DNA from 3 places in the Micromonospora sp. WMMD723 genome. Region 2 is predicted to be linked to each of the others. Evidence: riboswitches for the same ligand, from Rfam matches in the RefSeq annotation. Region 2 holds a riboswitch; each other region holds the start of a gene.
What was found. Region 2 has a riboswitch for cobalamin ahead of ACN261_RS29740 (peptidase). Riboswitches for the same ligand answer to the same signal wherever they lie in the genome.
Positions count from the first base shown of each region.

Region 1: it holds a riboswitch for cobalamin, as region 2 does, so the genes downstream of both, bluB (5,6-dimethylbenzimidazole synthase) here and ACN261_RS29740 (peptidase) in region 2, are expected to answer to the same signal.
Region 3: it holds a riboswitch for cobalamin, as region 2 does, so the genes downstream of both, ACN261_RS28620 (ribonucleoside-diphosphate reductase subunit alpha) here and ACN261_RS29740 (peptidase) in region 2, are expected to answer to the same signal.

Region 1 covers NZ_JBMKNR010000001.1:6,722,152-6,726,971, forward strand. Annotated here, with positions in the region: gene ACN261_RS29105 (TetR/AcrR family transcriptional regulator) at 1-564, shown strand, start outside; gene ACN261_RS29110 (hypothetical protein) at 635-838, opposite strand; gene ACN261_RS29115 (hypothetical protein) at 987-1,550, opposite strand; gene ACN261_RS29120 (hypothetical protein) at 1,683-2,027, opposite strand; gene bluB (5,6-dimethylbenzimidazole synthase) at 2,101-2,745, opposite strand; cobalamin riboswitch at 2,783-2,980, opposite strand; gene ACN261_RS29130 (hypothetical protein) at 3,238-3,996, opposite strand; gene ACN261_RS29135 (hypothetical protein) at 3,993-4,820, opposite strand, start outside.
Region 2 covers NZ_JBMKNR010000001.1:6,872,813-6,877,632, forward strand. Annotated here, with positions in the region: gene metE (5-methyltetrahydropteroyltriglutamate--homocysteine S-methyltransferase) at 1-129, shown strand, start outside; gene ACN261_RS29735 (hypothetical protein) at 272-574, opposite strand; cobalamin riboswitch at 791-994, opposite strand; cobalamin riboswitch at 1,213-1,341, shown strand; gene ACN261_RS29740 (peptidase) at 1,444-2,487, shown strand; gene ACN261_RS29745 (hypothetical protein) at 2,484-3,005, shown strand; gene ACN261_RS29750 (cell wall anchor protein) at 3,365-4,813, shown strand; gene ACN261_RS29755 (hypothetical protein) at 4,810-4,820, shown strand, end outside.
Region 3 covers NZ_JBMKNR010000001.1:6,604,922-6,609,741, forward strand. Annotated here, with positions in the region: gene ACN261_RS28610 (oxidoreductase) at 1-63, opposite strand, end outside; gene ACN261_RS28615 (helix-turn-helix transcriptional regulator) at 191-1,078, shown strand; cobalamin riboswitch at 1,106-1,318, shown strand; gene ACN261_RS28620 (ribonucleoside-diphosphate reductase subunit alpha) at 1,438-3,813, shown strand; gene ACN261_RS28625 (ribonucleotide-diphosphate reductase subunit beta) at 3,867-4,820, shown strand, end outside.

The sequences.
Region 1 (4,820 bases), 150 kb from region 2:
CGGCAGGCGGCGCTCGAACTCTTCGCCGAGCAGGGCTTCGCCGCTACCACGGTGCCGGCGATCACCGCGCGGGCCGGCCTGACGACGCGCACGTTCTTCCGGCACTTCGCCGACAAGCGCGAGGTGCTCTTCGCGGACGAGGCCGAGATCAGCGCCTTCGCCACGGAACTCATGGCCACGGCGCCCACCGACGAACCGCTGACGTTCATCGTCGCGGGCCTGCGCACGGTCGCCGAGACCTACTTCGAAGGCCGCAAGGACGACCTGCGGCAACGGCGCGCCATCGTGGCGTCCGACCCGGGGCTGGGCGAACGCGACCAGCACAAGCGCGCGATGCTGGCCCAGGTGATGCGGGACGGCTTCCGCGCCCGCGGCCTCGACCCGCTCCGGGCCGACCTGCTCGCCGAGACGGCGGGAACCCTGATGTACGTGTCCGTCGCCGCATGGCTCGACACCGACGACGGTCGCCGGCTCGGCGACATCATCGACGCCGCACTCGCGACGCTGCGGGCCGAACTGGAAGGGCTGCCGACCTCGAACGGTCAGGTTGTGTCGGAAGGGTGAGTCCGGCGCGAGCGGGACCGCCCCTGTCCGGATGCGGCCCGTCAGGTCGCGGCGACGCCCACCTCCATGGCTACCCCGTGACGGTGACCTGGTGCTCCGCACAGGCAGCGAGCAGCCTGGGGACCGCGGCGGCCAGGTTGAACTGCCGCAACTTCACCGTCTCCGGCGCGTCGCGGAGATCCTGCGCCCGTTGCGTCCGCTGCACCATGCCCACCGCGAAGACCCCCGCAGACCGCAGCCCCTCGTGCGCGGAGCGCTGGAACAACTCCCCCACCCGCCGCACCTCGTCACCTCGGCTCGCCGCGCTCGGCGCGGTAGCCGGCGGTGACCGACGTCCGGTCGGACCGCGGCCGTCGACCGCCCACGGGACCGTCTGCGGATTGGGCACCTGCGCAGTCGTCGGCGCCGGTGGTCGAGGGGGTTCAGGCGGTCCACGGGGTGGTGGGGGCTGGCGTGATGCCGTAGCCGGCGAGCCAGCCGAGCAGGGCCTCGCGGTTGGCGTGGACGAGTGAGCCGCCGGTGAAGCGGGGGTCGTCGGTGACCTCGGCGACGATCTGCGGTGGTGGGAGGAAGGAGCGTGCCGCCGCGTCGGTGGTGAACTCGGCCTCGGCCAGGACCAGACCGTGCAGGGGCTGGTCGAAGATGTCGATGCCCAGCGGTGGGACGCTCAGGCGGGTCTTGGACAGCGTCGCGGCGGGCAGGCGGGCGAGCAGTTCGTACTCGGCCGGGGACAGGTAGACGTTCGTGATCAGCCCCTGGATGTGGCCCGGCCGGGCGGCGGGCACCTTCTGGGTGAGCTTGAACTCGCGGGATCCGCCGGTGAGGCTCTCGGAACGTCTGAGGCGCAGTCGGGTGCCGGCCAGGTACCGGTCGGTGATGCGACGGCTGGCGGTGACCATGGCCGGCAGCGGCGGTCCGGCCAGCAGGAACCGCCGCTCCCGCTCGATGCGCGCGTACTTCCCCTCGCGGACCGGCTCGGCTGTCATCGGGCCTCGTTCCAGCACCGTGCGATGCTCATCGCGGGCATGAGGGTCCGGCGGTCGCGGAGTAGCTGCGGCCGCAGCATGAGCCCGTCCGGCGTACGCGCGGGTGACGCGTACGCCGGACGCCGGACGGCCCTACTGCCAGGGGCCGCTGCGGCAGATGAACTGGGTGGTGCCGCTGTACTGGGTGGTACCGCCGTCGACGTAGCTGTAACTGGCCCGCACGTGGTGGCCGAGGTTGCTGGCCGGGCAGGTGGCGAAGAGGGTCGGCCCGGCGGTCGTGAAGGTGCCGACACTGCCGGAGTACCAGGTGATGCTCCAGGTCGTCGTGCCGGTGCTGCTGGCGTCGCAGTAGAACTGCGACGCGCCGGACTCGCAGAAGGGTGCCGGGGCGGCGGCGAGAGCCGGCGTGGCGCCGGCGGCGGCGAGGCTCAGGGCGGCGAGCGCGGACGCCGCCAGCACCGTGACGGTGGTACGCATGAAACTCCTCCCAACGTAGCCGAGTGATGACTCAGTGCGACGCCAGCCTAGCCGTCGCATCGACGTACCCGAATTAGCTGTTCGGTTGGTCGGTCCCCCGCCGTAGCCACCGGTCGTGGTGGACCGCCTCGGTGAGGGGCCTGCGCCGCCGCCACCCGTGTCGCTCCAGATCGGGCACGGCCTCCAGGTGGGTGACCGGCCCGACGCAGAGCCAGGCCACCGGCCGGATGCCGGCCGGCACACCCAGCAGCTCGGCCAGGAACGGCTCCCGGTAGAAGGACACCCACCCGACGCCCAGCCCTTCGGCGGTGGCGGCGAGCCAGAGGTTCTGGATGGCCAGGCAGACCGAGTAGAGGCCCGCGTCGGCGATGGCGTGCCGCCCGAGCACCGCCGGGCCGCCGCGCTGTGGGTCGTAGGTGACGACCACCGACAGCGTCGACTCCAGCACCCCGTCGATCTTGATACGCGCGAACCGCTCGGCCGCCGCACCGTCCAGAGTGGCGGCGAACGTCGCCCGCTCGGCCTGCACGTGCCGATGGAACCGGCGACGGACGGCCGGGTCCCGGACCAGAACGAAATCCCACGGCTGCGAGTTGCCGACGCTGGGCGCGGCGTGCGCGGCGTCGAGAATCCGGTGCAGGGTGTCGGCCGGCACCGGCTCCCCGGTGAACTCGGCCCGGACGTCCCGGCGGTGGTGGATGGCGTCGTAGAGTTCCACAGGCAGGCTCCCGCTGCGCTCGGCCCACCCCCGACGGATGGGCGCTCGACGCGAGGCCGGTCTTCGGACTCCCGGATCAACGCCTACCCGTCCGCCTTCCCAGCCCTGCGGCCAGTGGCTGCGCTCCTCGCGCCTGGACGGTCGCTCCCCGGTCACCGCGGCGGGCCCGTGCCGGATTCACACCGGCTTCCCGATTCTCCCCGCAGGCGCGGGGCACCTCGCACGATCATGCCGTCGCCGATGCTAACCCGCACCACCGACGCCGGCCGGCCACGGCCCGCCCCGACAGTACACGCAGCGGGTCCCCGTGTTCCGGCGTCCACGTGGACGCCGGCGTGTACGACGTCCTCGCCGAGGTGTCCGGCGGTCAGGCCCAACCACGAGGCCCTCCGGTCGCTGGACTCCGGTGCGGCCGGAGGAGCACGACGACGCTCTCGGCGGCGGTGAGCGGCTGACACCGGTCCGATCCCGACCGGCCTGGGCTCGGTTCGGTCACCGCTCGGTGGTGGTGTACTCGCAGACCGCCGCCGGGAAGCCGCCCGCGCCGAAGCGCAGCTCGACGACGTGCCCATGGGCGGTCTCGGTGACCGCCGGTGTGATCGACTGACCGGCCTGCGCCGGTCGCAGGTACCAGCACCGGCTGGTGTCGGTGCGGCCGGCCGGCACCCCCGCGTCGGCCAGCGCGTTCTCGCCGCGCTCCAGGTAGCACGCGAAGAAGACGTGGTCGTTCAGATCCGTCTCCCGGTCGCTGAAGGTGAAAGCCGCCGTCTCGGTTCCGCCGCTGCGGGGTCGTCGCGGCAGCTCCGGCAGCAGCGGCGAGTCGCCGCCGAAGCCCGGGGGTGCCTCGGTGCGCGGTGTGGGTCGTACCCCGGCGCCGGCGTCCAACCAGGTCCACCGGCTGGTCCACACCGCCACCACGGTGCCGTCGGCTGCGCGCAGGGTCAGCTCGTCGTGCCCGCCGTACCAGCCACGCCGGTCAACGCCGAGGGTGACGGCCAGTTCGGCGTCGAGCGGCGCTCCGGGCAGCACCCGCACCGGCGGGGTGTACGCCTGCACGTACCGCACCACGGCGCGGACCCGGTGCCGTTCGAAGTAGGACCAGCGGTCGAGTCCGGCCGTCTCTCGCCACCAGCCGGCGGAGACCTCGTCGAGGAGGTGCACCAGGTGGGTCGGTTTCAGGGTGCCGCGCTGGGAGATGGCCGCATAACGCGCCTCGGCGCCCGCGCGGTACACCCTGGACCCGACGGTCACGGCAGCGGTCCCTGCGTCCGGGGTCGGCCGGGCCGCAGCGGTTTGATGGTGGTGCCCACCGCGAGCGGACGGGTCCGGCCCCCGCAGTGGTGTACCGCCATCGGACCCTCCGCCCGGCACGCGCAGGGCAACACCCGGTTGAGGCTGGAGCCGATGCAGAACTCCTCGAAGGCGGTCCGGTCGCCGGGAAGCAGGCGGGCCAGCAGCGCCATCACCGGGTCCACCGCCTTGATCCGGCCGTCGTCGTCGCGCACCTCCAGCCAGGCGTGGTCGAGGTCCATCATGCCGATCAGCCAACCCCCTCGGGCGTACGCCTCGTACCCCATGGCCCGGCACTCCCGTTCGAGGTACAGGCTGGCGGAGACGCAGTCGACCACCCCGTTGGCGAGCGTGTCGTCCGGGTCGACCTGCCAACTCGACGGCAGCATCTGGAAGCGCGGCCCGCCGTGCCGGATGTCGGCGAAGAGCCGGGCCAGCCGGGGGGAGACGATCCGGTCCGCCCGGCCCGCGGTGACCAGGTCCAGTTCGACGGTGACCAGGTCGGGTACGGCCGGCAGCCGCACCTCGTCGTCGGTCACGGTCACCGGCCCGGCGGCGCTGGCCCAGCCGGAGGCCGCGCCACCGGTCAGCTCCGGAACCGGTCGGTGCAGCAGCCAGCGGGGGTCGGTGCCGCATCCGCCGTCCGGACACCGCATCGTCGCGGTCATCCGCCAGGATCTCGGTTCCGTCCAGGTGGCGGCGGGCTTCAGGGAGAACCGGAACGCGAACTCCCAGCCGATCTCCGGCAGGCTGTTCCCGCTTCCCGAGTAGAGACCCAGGTTGAT
Region 2 (4,820 bases):
GTCGCGGCCGTGCCCGCCCGACGGCTGTGGGTCAACCCGGACTGTGGTCTGAAGACCCGCACCTATGCCGAGGTCGAGGCGTCCCTCCGACACCTCGTCGCCGCTGCCGCCGAGGTCCGCGCGAGCTGACTGGGCCGGTCCGGGCGGACTCCCCCTGGGGTCCGCCCGGAGCGGATGAGTCGTTCGCGCGAACCCCATGCCCGGCAGGATCGGGCGGCCCAGGATGATGCCGTCGCGTGCCGGGCGGCGTCCGGGTGGGTGTCGCGGTGGTTCATGGCGTCGGTGTGGGCGAGCCCGGCGGTCGCGGGATCCGCTGGGCATCTAGCAGGTCACGGATCCGGCTGTCGGCGTCGCGGTGGGTCGCACAGCACTGCGGCGTCGATTCGACGATGCGCCGGATGTCGGCCAGCAGTGTGCTCAGGGTGTTCACCTGGTCGGTCAGGCTGCGGTTTCGCGCTTCGCGTGCGCCGAGTTGCCGTCGCGTGGAGGCGAGACGTTCGTAGTCCGCTGCCGGGAGGACGACGACATCTTCGTCATCGATTCTGATGCGACGTGGTGCGGCGGGCCTAGTCACTGGCCGTTCCGTTCGGCGGGCATGCCGGCGGTGCCGGGGGTCACGGCACCGGATGTTGACGGACGGGGTCGTTGTGCTGGTGGCGCTTGCATCGGGGTCTCCTTGTGCCGAGTCGTCGAACTCGGCTGGGAGCGGTGCGGTCGCAGGCAGCACCGGATGTCGTGCTGTCGGCGATGGTCGACCCGCCCTCGAAGGTCGCCGAGCTCTCCGCGTGCGGGTGCACGTGGGCAGCGGGCAGGTCTTCGGACTCGTGGGCGTCGTGCTCAGGCCTACCGGCCGTCGCTTCCCAGGCCGTGCGGGCCCAGTGCTGATGACGGCGGTCGTTCCCACTCACCGCTGCGGGGCAGTCCCGGTCTCGCACCGGGTTCCCTCTTGCGCCGCCACGTGGTGGCGTGGCGGACCGACTGCGGTGTCACGATATCGCGTCGGGTCCCGATGCGGCGGTGCTTCGGGCCGCAGCGTTGCGCACCGGGGGCGACGCGGCGAGTCAATGTGCCGGTGCTGACCGCATTCGTGTCGGCTGGTGGGGGTACGGCGCTTGTCGTCCATAGAGGACTCCGTAACGCTGGTTCTCACCAAGCGTGTTCGCGCGATGGCGCATTGACATCCACTGTCGAGGGCGATCAGACTGTCGCGACAACTCCATCAACGTGTGTGCGTGGGGGAAGTCCGGTCGAAGTCCGGCGCTGGCCCGCAACGGTAGGTCGTCGAGGTGGCAGACACCCCTGACGGCGAGCCCGAATACCCGCCGCACGCGTGGTTTTCCGTTCCCCACCCGTCGTGGCCCACGGGTCGGAGGCCGGTCGATCCTGCCTGCCGGTGGCGATCGTCCGGGTTCTGACGACCGCCGGGCCGGAAAGGCGCTTCCGATGGTCGTCCGCCTGAGCCGGCACCGCCTGCTCGCCCTGTTCTGCGGCGTACTCGCCGCTCTCACCCTCGCCACACCTGCGACCGCCGCACCCGCGCACCCCGGCGTCGACCGGGCCGGGGCCGCCGCCGGCTGGCTCGCGCGGCAACTCGTCGACGGTGAACGATTCGAGGTGGTCTTCGACGGCGTCGCCTACCCCGACCAGGGGCTGACCCTCGACGCGGTGTTCGCCTTCGCCGCCGCCGGTGTCGCCGACGACTTCGGCGCGCAGGCACTGGACTGGGTCACCCGACCGGACATCCGCGACGGTTACGTCGGTGACGGCGGCACCGAGGCTTACGCCGGCGCGACCGCGAAGCTCGCCCTCGCCGTGCAGGTACGCGGGGGCGACCCGACCGACGTCGGCGGTGTCGACCTGGTCGCCCGGTTGCGGGGCCTGGAATCGCCCAGCGGCCGCTTCACCGACCGGTCCGCGTACGGGAACTACAGCAATGCGTTCAGCCAGTCCTTCGCGATCCTCGCCCTGGACCGCACGGCGCACGGTGTGCCCGCGACCGCCGCCATCTGGCTGGCCGGGACCCGCTGCCCGGACGGCGGATACCCGCTGCTGCCCGCTCAGCCGGTGTGTACCTCCGATGTGGACGCCACCGCACTGGCGGTGCAGGCGCTCCAGGCGGCGGGCCGCCCAGCCGACGCTGCCGCCGGGCTGCGCTGGCTGGTGTCGGTGCAGGGCGCCAACGGCAGTTTCGCCGACTCGTCGGGTGTCCCGAACGCCAACAGCACCGGGCTCGCCGCGCAGGCGCTGCGCGCCGGCCACCGGCCGTTGGCCTGGTTGCGGGCACGGGCGTTCCTGGTCGGCCTGCAGGTGGGTTGCGGCGCAGCGCCGGCCGACCGGGGCGCGGTCGACTTCGACGGCGGCACCTTCGACCCGGCCACCGCCACCCGCGCCACCGGCCAGGCCGTCCTGGGCCTGACCGGTGCCGGTTACGCCACGCTCTCCGCTGCGGCCGCCGGTTCCGGCGCGCCGGTCCTGAGCTGTCCATGACCTGTCGTGCCGACCTGAACCCGGGAGGACCTGTGTTCCGTCTCCGATCCATCGTCCGCGTACGGCTCGCCGGCCTGCTTGCCGCCACCGTGGCCGCGGTCGCCCTGACCGCCGTGGAGCCCGCGCCGCAGGCGGCGCACGCCGCCGCGTGCACCGGCACCTCAGGGGTCACCGTCGTGGTCGACTTCGCCGCGCTCGGCGGGGGCGTGCAGGTCGCGTGCGCCCTGGGCGACCCGGCCACCGGGGTGGCCGCCCTGCAGGGGGCCGGTTTCACGGTGACCGGCACCTCGCGCTGGGGTCTGGCGTTCGTCTGCCGGATCAACGGCAAGCCCACCTCCGCGACCGAGCCGTGTGTCAACACGCCGCCGGCGACCGCCTACTGGTCGTACTGGCATGCCCCGGCGGGCGGGTCGTGGTCCTACAGTTCCTCGGGCGCGAGCAGCTACAACCCGGCTCCGGGCAGTGTCGAGGGCTGGTCGTTCGGGGCGGGCGCAGCGCCGAGCATCCCTGTTCCATGATCCTGACGGCATCCCTGGTGTGACCGGCGCGTCGGCTGTCGGCGGCCGCCCTGGCGTCCTGCGACGCCAGGGCGATACCGTGTCGGCATCCGGTGCGCCGGGTACACAACTGCATACGTCCCGTGTGGGGGGAAGCCGGTAGAAGCCGGCGCTGACCCGCAACCGTGAGCGAGGGGTCCTCTCGCGAGCCGGAATGCCCCGCCCGGGACGAGCGGCTTCCACTGTCGAGGTCTACAGGGTGAGGTCCGGGCTGCCGTCGACGGTCCGTTCACCCCGCTCACCGCAGCATGCGGAGCGGGGTGACGTGCCCGGGGGTGTGTTCCGGAGGTCTCACCGACCGCTCTGCGAAAGGCAATCCCATGCTTTTGTCCCGGCGTCTCGCCACCGGCCTCGGCGCGATCGTGGCGACGACCGTCGTCACGGCCGCGGTGCCCCTGGCCGGGGTGGCCGCACCCGCCCCGGCTGATGCCGCCGCCGCGCGTGACGCCACCTCGTGGTTGGCCGGTGAGTTCACCGACGGCACGCTGCCTGGGCCGTTCGGTGGTCAGGACTGGGGTCTGACCATCGACGGCATCATCGCGATGTCCGCCACCGGCGGGTCCGCGCCGACGCGTCAGGCGGCGACCGGGCAGGTCGCGGCGCACGTCCGGTCCTACAACAGCTACGACGACTGGGGCATCGAGGGTTTCACCGACGGCGGGGCGACCGCGAAGCTGCTCTACGTCGCGTCCGCCGCCGGCGCCGACCCCACCGACTTCGGCGGGTACGACCTGCGGGAGGTGACGCTGTCCCTGCTGGCCGGGGCGGACGCCGGTCACCAGCGGGGACGGATCACCAGTCGCACCACAGCGGACAGTGGACCGGACGCCAGCAACACCTTCGACCAGTCCTTCGCGGTGCTGGGTCTGGCCCGCAGCGGTGACCTGCCGCAGGACACCGTCGACTTCCTCGTCCGGCAGCAGTGCGCCGCCGGCGGCTTCCGGCTCTACCCGGACACCGCGGACGGCCCGTCGCCGTCCTGCGACGAGCAGCCGGGCGCGACCCTCGACGTCGATTCCACGGCGATGGCCGTGCAGGCGTTGCTGGCTGCCGCTGACTCCGGTGCCGCCGACGCTTCCGACGCCGCCCGCCGGGGCGCGGACTGGTTGGTGGGTCAGCAGCACGCCGACGGTTCGTTCGGCGGTTCCGGCCCGACCACCGGCGCGAACTCCAACAGCACCGGGCTGGCCGGGCAGGCGCTCGCCGCTGCCGGCCGGGACAGCCAGGCTGCACGGGCCGCACACGCTGTGACGCAGTTGCAGCTCACGGCGGCGAACGGTGGTGCTGCCGCCGGCGACGCGGGCGCGATCGCCTACCACGCCGAATCGTTCACCGGCGCTGTCTCGACGGGGATCGCGGACACCGACCGGGACCAGTGGCGCAGGGCCACCGCGCAGGCCCTGCTCGGGCTCGCCCAGGTGCCGCTGGGCCGCATCGGTCTCGACCTGCCGCCGACGTCGCCGACGCCCACGCCGACCGGCACCGCGACTCCCACACCGACCGTGTCCCCCACCCCGACGGTCGCACCGACACCGACGGTGACCGGCACGGCCGGGCCGAGCCCGAGCGCCACCGACGCCCCGGCGACGCCCTCCCCCACCGTGTCACCGACCGGCACCGCCGCACCGAGCACCACCCCGGCGGCTCCCGCGCTGCCCGGCCTCCCCACCACCGGTGCGGCGATCATCGGGTACGTGCTGGTCGCGCTGCTGCTGATCGGCGGCGGTGTGGTGCTGTTGGTGCTCGGACGTCGACGGCGGGCGCAATGAGCCGCCG
Region 3 (4,820 bases), 270 kb from region 2:
CGCGCCGGTCACGACGGCGGTACGGCCGTGCTGGTCGGGGATGTGGTCGGCGGTCCAGGTCATCTGCTGCTCCCTGACGGTCGGGTGGGACCGCCGACGCTAGGGCCCGGCCGGGCGGGACCGGTCGTACCCGGTTACCTAGGTCCCGCAGACCTACCCACGCCGGTGCGGGCCGCGCCACACTGGCGGCATGACCCGTCCGTACGCCCGTGAACTCGGTGACTTCCTGCGTGCCCGGCGCGCCCGGTTGCACCCCCGGGACGTCGGCCTGGAGCCGGGCGGGCGACGCCGGGTCACCGGGCTGCGCCGCGAGGAGCTGGCGCTGCTGGCCGGGTTGAGCACCGACTACTACCAGCGGATGGAGCAGGGCCGGGAGGTGCGCCCGTCCGACGACGTGCTGGACGGGCTCGCCGCCGCCCTCGGCCTCGACGACGCGGAACGCCGGCACCTGTTCACCCTGGCCCGCGCCGCCCGCCGGCCGCCGCCCGCCCGGGTCGACCACGGCCCGGAACGGGTACCGGAGAGCACCAGGCGGCTGCTGCGGGTGCTGGACACCCCGGCGGTGGTGCTCGGCCGGCACCTGGACCTGCTCGCCTGGAACACGTGGGCGGTGGCGCTGCTCGGCGACCCGGCGGACCACCCGCCGGACCGGCTCAACATGCTGCTGCTGATGTTCGACGAGGCGGCTGCCCCACTGCGGCGCTGCGCGTCCTGGGAGCAGCAGGCCATGGACTACATCGGCATGATGCGCGCCGCCGTCGCCACGGACCCCACCCACCCCCGGGCCACCGCCGTCGTCGGTGAGCTGAGCATCCGCAGCGCCGAGTTCCGGCGGCTGTGGTCCCGGCACGACGTGCGCGGGTCGGTCAGCGGCACCAAGACCTTCCAGGTCCCCGAGGTCGGTGACATCGTCCTGGACTGGGACACCTACCCGCTGCCCGGCAACCCCGGCCCGGTCATGCTGGTCTTCACCGCCGAGCCGGGCAGCGCCGACGCCGACGCGCTGCGGCTGCTGGCGTCACTGCGGGCCACCGGCCGGTCGGATGAGAGTTATCTGACACGCCGACGCGACATCTAGTGTTGCCTCTCCCCCATCCACGCCATATATGGTGTGCCACGCAGCTGGTTCGGCCGGGCCCGGTGGTCCGGTCGAGGCAACAGGGAACCCGGTGGAAATCCGGGACTGCCCCGCAGCGGTAAGTGGGAACGACCGCCGTCATCGAGCACTGGACCGCGAGGTCTGGGAAGCGACGGCCAGTAGGCGACCGACCCGGTCACGCCCGCGAGTCCGAAGACCTGCCAGTGCGCCGTGCGCTGCTGCGCACGGCGGTCGGAGGTCGCGCGGGACGACCGACGCCAGCACCCGGGCCGGCCGTCGCCGCGCCCGTCGGCGTCCTCCCGCGTCCCGATGGCCATCGGTGACAGCGAGGAGAGGTCATGACGAGCACAGCGCAGAGCCCACCGTCCGACGTCGACGGTGCGGAGCCACGCCGGCCGGCGATGCGGGTACGCAAGCGCGACGGCGACACCGAGCCGGTGGACGTCAACCGGATCGTCACGGCCGTCGCCCGGTGGACCACCGACCTGGACGAGGTCGACCCGCTGCGGGTGGCCACCAGGACGATCAGCGGCCTCTACGACGGGGCGACCACGGCCGAGCTGGACAAGCTGTCGATCCAGACGGCGGCGGAGCTGATCGGCACGGAACCGCAGTACTCCCGACTGGCGGCCCGGCTGCTGGCCGCCTACGTGGACGAGGAGGTACGCGGGCAGGCGGTGACCTCGTTCAGCGAGTCCATCCGGTACGCCCACGGCCTCGGCCTGATCGCCGACGACACCGCCGCGTTCGTGGCCCGGCACGTACGCCAGCTCGACGACGCCGTCGACCCGGCCGGTGACCTGCGGTTCGAGTACTTCGGGCTGCGTACGGTGGCCGACCGGTACCTGCTGCGGCACCCGCAGTCGCGGCTGGTGGTGGAGACCCCGCAGTACTGGCTGCTGCGGGTGGCCTGCGGGCTGTCCGGCACGCCCGACGAGGCGGTCGGGTTCTACCGGCTGATGTCGTCGCTGGCCTACCTGCCGAGTTCCCCGACGTTGTTCAACTCGGGCACCCGGCACACCCAGATGTCGTCGTGTTTCCTGGTCGACTCGCCGCGCGACGAACTGGACTCGATCTACGAGCGCTACCACCAGGTGGCGAAGCTGTCCAAGTTCTCCGGCGGCATCGGCATCTCCTTCACGCGGGTGCGCGGCCGGGGGGCGCTGATCCGGGGCACCAACGGCAGGTCGAACGGGATCGTGCCGTTCCTGAAGACCCTCGACGCCGGGGTGGCGGCGGTCAACCAGGGTGGCCGGCGCAAGGGGGCGGCCTGCGTCTACCTGGAGCCGTGGCACCCGGACGTCGAGGAGTTCCTGGAGCTGCGGGACAACACCGGTGAGGAGGCGCGGCGCACCCACAACCTTAACCTGGCCAACTGGATCCCCGACGAGTTCATGCGCCGGGTCGAGGCCGACGGTGACTGGTCGCTGATCGACCCGTCGGACGCCCCGGAGCTGCCCGACCTCTACGGCGAGGAGTTCGACGCCGCGTACCGGGTCGCCGAGAAGAAGGCGGTCCGCACGGTCAAGGCCCGCGACCTGTACGGGCGGATGATGCGCACCCTGGCGCAGACCGGCAACGGGTGGATGACGTTCAAGGACCCGGCGAACCGGCTGTCCAACCAGACCGGCGTGCCGGGCAACACGATCCACCTGTCCAACCTGTGCACCGAGATCCTGGAGGTGAACAGCGACACCGAGACGGCGGTGTGCAACCTCGGCTCGGTCAACCTCGGCGCGCACCTCACCGACGACGGCGTCGACTGGGAGAGGTTGCGCGAGACGGTCCGGACGGCGGTGGTGTTCCTCGACCGGGTGATCGACATCAACTACTACCCGGCCGAGCAGGCGGCGGCGTCGAACCCGCGCTGGCGGCCGGTCGGGCTGGGGCTGATGGGTTTGCAGGACGCGTTGTTCGCGCTGCGGCTGCCGTTCGACTCGGCCGGGGCCCGGGAGCTGTCCACCCGGGTCCAGGAGGAGATCCTCCTGACCGCCCTGGAGACGTCGACCGGCCTCGCCGAACGGTTCGGCGCGCACCCGGCGTACGCCGAAACCCGGGCGGCCCGGGGTGACCTGCACCCGGACCTGTGGGGGGCCGAGCCCACCCAGACCGCGCGGTGGGCGGCGCTACGCACCCGGATCGCGACGCACGGCCTGCGCAACTCGCTGCTGGTGGCGATCGCCCCGACCGCCACGATCGCCTCGATCGCCGGCTGCTACGAGTGCATCGAGCCGCAGGTGTCCAACCTGTTCAAGCGCGAGACCATGTCCGGGGAGTTTCTGCAGATCAACACCTATCTGGTACGCGAGCTGAAGGCGCGCGGACTGTGGACGGCGGAGATCCGCGACCGGATCAAGCGGGCCGACGGGTCGGTGCAGGGCATCGTGGAGCTGCCCGCCGAGGTGCGGGAGTTGTTCCGCACCGCGTGGGAGCTGCCGCAGCGGGCACTGATCGACCTGGCCGCCGCGCGGGCGCCGTACGTCGACCAGTCGCAGTCGCTGAACCTGTTCCTCAGCGCGCCGACCATCGGCAAGCTGTCCTCGATGTACCTGTACGCCTGGAAGTCCGGGCTGAAGACCACCTACTACCTGCGGTCGCGTCCGGCGACCCGGATCCAGCAGGCCACCGTCACCGTCGCCCCGGTCGTCACGGCCGATGCCGAGGCGCTGGCCTGTTCCCTGGAGAACCCCGAGAGCTGCGAGGCGTGCCAGTGACCACCGTCGACGAACCCCGCACCGCCGGGCGGCAGCTGCTGCTCGACCCCGGCATGGACCTCACCCTGCGGCCGATGCGCTACCCGCACTTCTTCGACAGGTTCAAGGACGCCATCCGCAACACCTGGACGGTGGAGGAGGTCGACCTGCACGCCGACCTGGCCGACCTGGAACGGCTGTCGCCTGCCGAACGGCACCTGGTGTCCCGGCTGGTGGCGTTCTTCGCCACCGGCGACACGATCGTCGCCAACAACCTGGTGCTCAACCTCTATCAGCACGTCAACTCCCCGGAGGGCCGGCTCTACCTGTCCCGGCAGCTGTTCGAGGAAGCCGTGCACGTGCAGTTCTACCTGAACCTGCTCGACACGTACGTCCCCGACGAGCAGGAACGGTTCGCCGCCTTCGCCGCCATCGAGAACATCCCGTCGATCCGGCGCAAGGCCGAGTTCTGCTTCCGCTGGATCGACTCGGTCTTCGAGCTGCGGGAGCTGCGGACCCGGGCGGACCGGCGGGCGTTCCTGCTGAACCTGATCTGCTTCGCCGCCTGCATCGAGGGGCTGTTCTTCTACGGCGCGTTCGCCTACGTCTACTTCCTGCGGTCGAGGGGCCTGCTCAACGGGTTGGCGTCGGGCACCAACTGGGTGTTCCGCGACGAGTCGATGCACATGGCGTTCGCCTTCGACGTGGTGGAGACCGCCCGGCGGGAGGAGCCGGACCTGTTCGACGCCGAGCTGGAACGACAGGTCACCGAGATGCTCGCCGAGGCCGTCGAGTGCGAGGTGCAGTTCGCCGAGGACCTGCTCGACCAGGGCGTCTCGGGGCTGTCGCTCACGGACATGCGGGCCTACCTGGAACACGTCGCCGACCGGCGGCTCGCCCAGCTCGGCATCGCGCCGCACTACGGCGCGCAGAACCCGTTCGCGTTCATGGACCTGCAGGACGTGCAGGAGCTGTCGAACTTCTTCGAGCGTCGGGTGTCGGCCTACCAGGTGGGGGTCAGCGGCAGC